2 linked regions of the Mangrovibacterium diazotrophicum genome follow. The protein of the gene in region 1 interacts with the protein of each later gene in a pairwise test. Links are inferred from orthologs where the notes say so. Each region holds a gene or a part of one and is shown in the gene's direction. Other genes may lie near its edges.

Evidence for each region.
Region 2: the proteins of ruvC (region 1) and ruvA interact in binary tests that used the Escherichia coli proteins (3 or more experiments, as listed by UniProt). The link is inferred for Mangrovibacterium diazotrophicum from one-to-one orthologs.

What each region holds. Positions count from the first base shown.
Region 1 is NZ_RAPN01000001.1:2,591,535-2,594,320, reverse strand. The notes cover bases 13-2,721. They hold ruvC (crossover junction endodeoxyribonuclease RuvC), read left to right. Parts: upstream 13-944; coding sequence 945-1,499; downstream 1,500-2,721. Other genes in these bases: BC643_RS10260 (alpha/beta hydrolase family protein), read left to right, coding at 2,501-2,721; ung (uracil-DNA glycosylase), read left to right, coding at 1,675-2,337; BC643_RS10275 (DMT family transporter), read left to right, coding at 18-941; BC643_RS10280 (tetratricopeptide repeat protein), read left to right, coding at 13-17. In the rest of the region: more of BC643_RS10280, read left to right, coding at 1-12; more of BC643_RS10260, read left to right, coding at 2,722-2,786.
Region 2 is NZ_RAPN01000001.1:2,865,094-2,867,878, reverse strand. The notes cover bases 1-2,708. They hold ruvA (Holliday junction branch migration protein RuvA), read left to right. Parts: upstream 1-916; coding sequence 917-1,501; downstream 1,502-2,708. Other genes in these bases: sov (T9SS outer membrane translocon Sov/SprA), read left to right, coding at 1,521-2,708; pdxA (4-hydroxythreonine-4-phosphate dehydrogenase PdxA), read left to right, coding at 1-863. Also shown: more of sov, read left to right, coding at 2,709-2,785. UniProt on the Escherichia coli protein: The RuvA-RuvB-RuvC complex processes Holliday junction (HJ) DNA during genetic recombination and DNA repair.

The sequences.
Region 1 (2,786 bases):
ATGAAACCATCAACTAAATGAAAAATCAGAAAACTGCTATTTTGCTGGCTTTGCTGGCTGTTGTTTTGTGGTCGACGGTTGCCACAGCCTTTAAGTTGGCCTTGCAATCGTACACCCCGTTTCAGCTTATTTTTATCGCTTCCATTGTGTCACTCATATTTTTCCTGATCGTGGTTTTGGCGACTGGGAGATGGGCCGAGTTTCGTGCCGTTTCGACCGTACAATTGGCACAGTCGGCCATCCAGGGATTTCTGAATCCATTCCTGTATTACTTGGTTTTGTTTCAGGCCTACTCGTTGAACCCGGCGCAGGTAACACAGGCGCTGAATATGGTTTGGCCGGTAACACTCGCGTTGCTATCGGTTCCGTTGTTGGGTCAGAAGTTGAGTTGGAAAAATCTGGTAGCTATTTGCTGCAGCTTTGCCGGTGTGGTGTTTATTTCGTCGCAAGGTGGTTTGGATGGTTTTGCCAGGACAAATACTTTTGGAGCGATTTTGGCTTTGGCGAGCAGTATCATCTGGTCGCTTTACTGGATTTTCAGTGCCCGTGATAAACGCGATCGGCTGGTTGTGCTACTTTGGAACTTTGTGTTTGGCTTGCTGTTTTTAGCCGGATACAGTTTCTTCGAGCCGGGCGCTTTCGATTTTCCGGTGACGGCAAAAGCGTTGGGCGCGGCTGTGTATGTCGGCATGTTTGAGCTGGGTATCACCTATATTATCTGGATTTATGCGTTGCATAAAAGTGAAAACAATGCAGTTACCGGGAATTTTGTGTTTCTGTCGCCCTTCATTTCGCTGATGTTTATCCATTTGATCTTGCGCGAAACGATCTATGCAACCACGTTTATTGGTTTAAGTTTTATACTTTTAGGAATTGTCATTCAGCAAGTCCGTCTCCGTTTACCATTTGGGTGGCGGCTTCTACGACAATCGAAATCGTAATTCATGAGTTTAGAAGGAAAACGTATTTTAGGAATAGACCCGGGTACTGTGGTGATGGGTTATGGCTTGATTGAGGTGAAAGATAATAAACCGAAAATCCTTCATGTCGGGGTTGTCAAAACAAAAGGTTACGACAATCACTACCTCCGGCTGAAGCATATTTTTATTCGCACACAGGCCCTGATTGAGGAATATTTGCCGGATGAACTGGCCATCGAATCACCGTTCTACGGAAAGGATATTCAGGCTATGTTGAAGCTGGGACGTGCGCAGGGAATCGTGATGGGACTCGCCCTGCAGCGCGACATTCCTGTTTTTGAATACGCACCGCTGAAGGTGAAACAGGCAATCACCGGTATGGGACGGGCAGCCAAAGAGCAAGTTGCCTATTTCCTGAAAAACACCATGAAGATTGACAACCTTCCGCCGGAGCTGGATGCGACCGATGCGGTAGCGGTGGCCGTTTGTCACTACCTGCAAATGAAAAATCCAATCGCCAAAGCTGAATACAAAGGCTGGGGAGACTTTGTGAAGAAGAACCCCGGAAGAGTGAAGTGATTCTGGTTGCTGGTTACTAGTCGCTTGTTGCTTACAGAACGCTACACTACAAATAATTATGACTACCAATGGCATCTCTTGCCGCTTCAGGCTTTTTACTTGTGGCTACCTATTGCTTGCCTCGTCCAAACAAATCTTTTATTTTAGTGCACCGCAATAAACAAGCAATTAGCCCATGGATGTTAAAATTGAAGAAAGCTGGAAGGCTGTACTAGCCGATGAATTTGAGAAACCGTATTTTGAAAAACTCACCGAGTTTGTGCATCAGGAGTATCGTTCGCACACGGTTTATCCGCCGGCAAAGCTAATCTTCAATGCCTTTGATCAGTGCTCCTTCGATCAGTTGAAGGTGGTCATCCTCGGGCAAGATCCCTATCATGGACCGGGGCAGGCGCACGGACTCTGTTTTTCGGTGAATGACGGGGTTGACTTTCCTCCCAGCCTGCGCAACATTTTTAAGGAGTTGAAAGGAGATGTGGATAAACCGATTCCAGCTTCGGGTAATCTCACCGATTGGGCCAAACAAGGCGTTCTACTTTTAAACGCAACGCTGACAGTTCGAGCACATCAGGCAGGCTCGCATCAGAAAAAAGGCTGGGAAGATTTCACCGACGCTGTAATTCATCGAATCAACGAGACCAAAGAGAATGTTGTCTTTATTTTATGGGGGAGCTATGCCATCCGGAAAGGGGAATTTATCGACCGCAACAAACATCTGGTATTGACATCTGTTCACCCTTCGCCACTATCGGCTAGCCGTGGTTTTTTCGGCAATAAACACTTCAGCAGAGCCAACGAATTTCTGACAGAAAAGGGAATTGAAAGAATTCGATGGTAATTTTTTGACAAATCTGTCCCTTTTTCATGCAAAGTGTGTCTTTATTTATGTGAGGATTCGTCCAATCTAGCTTTTTGGTTGTTGTCTAATTCGTGTTTTGGTCTTTTGAGAGGCGACAATTTCTGAAAAGATATTATCCTATGAATTCAAAAAACAATAATTAATGAAAACATTTTTGCTACTATTCTTTGTGATTCTCTGTGTTGCGGTTCAGGCACAGGAAGATATAAGTTATCAAAAACCGGACAAAGCAATTCTGGATTTGATTGATGTTCCACGGGCTCCTCTCGTGTCAATGGACAACGAACGGGAATGGATTGTATTTCGTTACCGCGACAGTTACAAGTCAATAAAAGAATTATCAGAAGAAGAATTGCGCTTAGCGGGCTTGCGCATTAATCCGAAAACGAATATCGGAAGTCGGGTTACCTACTACAATAATTTGAAAG
Region 2 (2,785 bases), 270 kb from region 1 along the record:
ATTGTATTGACGATAACATTCGTGTAGAGCTTGGGAAAATTTCAGATGTAGCTGGTGAAGCCTCGTACATGGCCCTCGATGCAGCGGTGAACGATTTGAAAGCCGGAAACATTGATGCCTTGGTTACCGGTCCGATCAGCAAGGACAATATCCAAAGCGAAAAATTCAATTTTCCTGGTCACACCGAATTTTTGGCAGAGCAATTCAATACCAACAACTATGTGATGTTGATGGTGAGCGAGATGATGAAAATCGGGGTGGTTACCACACACGTGCCGCTGACAAAAGTTGCGGGCCTGATTACCAAAGAAGCGATCGTTCGCAAATTGCGGATCATTTCAGCTTCAATGGAACAAGACTTCAGCATTAAAAAACCTCGTATTGCCGTATTGGGCTTGAACCCGCACGCCGGCGACGGTGGTTTGTTGGGTAGCGAAGAAAAAGAAATTATCATCCCGGCAATTGAACAGGCGAAAGAAGAAGGTATTCTGGCCATCGGGCCATATCCTTGCGACGGTTTCTTTGGTTCGGGCGATTACACCAAGTTCGATGCTATTTTGGCGATGTACCACGATCAGGGCTTGACACCTTTCAAAGTGATTTCGTTCGAACGTGGCGTGAATTTCACGGCTGGTTTGCCGGTTATTCGTACATCTCCGGCTCACGGTACCGCATTTGATATTGCGGGTGAAGGTAAGGCGTCTCCGGAGTCATTCCGCGAAGCTTTGTACCTGGCGATTGATGTGCACAAGAACCGTGAGTTGTACAAAGAAATTAGCCAGAATCCGCTAAAACGCTATGAGATCAACCCGAACCAGGTTGATGAAAGCGTTGATTTTGTAGACGAAGAACCAACTCTTTAATTGGATAAAATGACCGGAGCCCACGGGCTTCGGTCTAAAAATATCTCTCTTCTATGTATGAATATATTTCCGGAAAAATCACCGGATTGACACCGGCAAACGCCGTAATTGAAGCCGGATCGATTGGTTATTTTATACACATTTCGTTAAATACATACTCCGCAATTAACGGAAAACAGTCCGTTATTCTGTATTTGCATCAAGTCGTTCGCGAAGATGCACACTTGCTTTATGGATTCGCCGATCAGGCTGAACGTGAGCTGTTTCGCTTGTTGATTTCGGTGAATGGAATTGGCTCGAGCACAGCCTTGATGATGCTCTCATCTTTGACCCCGGATGAGATAAAAAGGGCGATTTTGGAGGAAAATGTGAACCTGTTGAAAAGCATCAAAGGTATTGGAGCTAAGACTGCTCAGCGGGTCATCATCGATTTGAAAGATAAAATAGGAAAACAGCCGGTTAGCGACCAAATTTTAATGACCGGCGCAGACAATACTATCCGCGATGAAGCGTTATCTGCTTTAGTTATGCTCGGTTTCGCACGTAAAAGTGTTGAGAAAGAACTGGATAAAATTTTAAAAACAAATCCGGGAATCACCGTCGAGCAGATGATTAAAGCGGCCCTAAAAAGCCTGTAACATTTCATAAAGCGCGGTATTGAAAACATATCTGAGAAATTCATTACTTCTGGTCATTTTTGCGGGGGTTCTGGCGATGGGCTGGACTTCGGTGCCGGGTATTGAGTATGCTCAGCGTTCCTCAGAATTTTCACAAACGGCTGATTCAAGCTGGGTTGACACCCTTGAAGTTGATACCACGGGTGTCTTGATTTTCCCTTTCGACGACCGCAAAGAGTTCGATTATTCCGATCCGGAGTCCCAATCGGGGCTATTTCTGAAGCAACCTTCAAATATTACCACAGAGGTTGAATATGACCCCGTAACAGGGCAGTATATCATGACCGAAAAGGTCGGTGACATAAATTATCGCATGCCGAGGGCGATGTCGCTTGAGGAATATGTTCACTACGATTTTCAAAATTCAATCCGCAATTACTGGCGTCAACGTTCCGGAGAACAGGATCAGGAACTACGCGAAGGCTTGATTCCTCGTCTTTCGGTAGGGGGAGAAGCTTTCAACCGGATTTTTGGCGGTAATAATATCGACATTCGTCCCCAGGGATTTGTGGAAGTCAGCTTCGGTTACCAGATGAATTCAACCGAGAACCCGTCAATCCCCGAGCGTCTGCGAAAAGTTCCCTCCTTCGACTTCGATCAGAAGATCCAGATGAACGTGAACGGCAGCATCGGCGAAAAGATGAAGATGCGGGTGAATTACAATACCGAAGCGACCTTCGATTACGAAAACAAAATGAACCTGGAGTACTCGGGTGATGAAGATGAGATTATCAAGAAGGTTGAAGCGGGTAACGTGTCATTGCCATTGAACGGATCGCTGATAACCGGTGCCACCAACCTGTTTGGTGTAAAAACCGACATGCAGTTTGGCAAACTTTTCGTTTCGACCATCTTCTCGCAAAACAAGGGTGAAACGAAAGTTGTGGATATTGAGGGGGGAGCCCAGAAGACATCTTTCGAGTTGAAAGCGTCGGAATACGATGCCAACCGCCACTTCTTCCTTTCGCAATATTTCAGGGATACTTACGATAAAGCCTTGAGCAACCTGCCTGTGGTTCAGTCAGCGATTACAATCAACAAAATAGAAGTTTGGGTGACCAACAAGTCGGGTAATTACAGCGAGTCGCGAAACATTTTGGCGCTGATGGACCTGGCTGAACAAAGCAAAAATATTTACAACAGTGTTCCCGGTTTCGAAGGGAATACCGGTTTGCCCTACCCGGACAACATCTATCCGTACAACGACGCGAATAAAATGTACCGCGAGTTGATTGACAACTACGC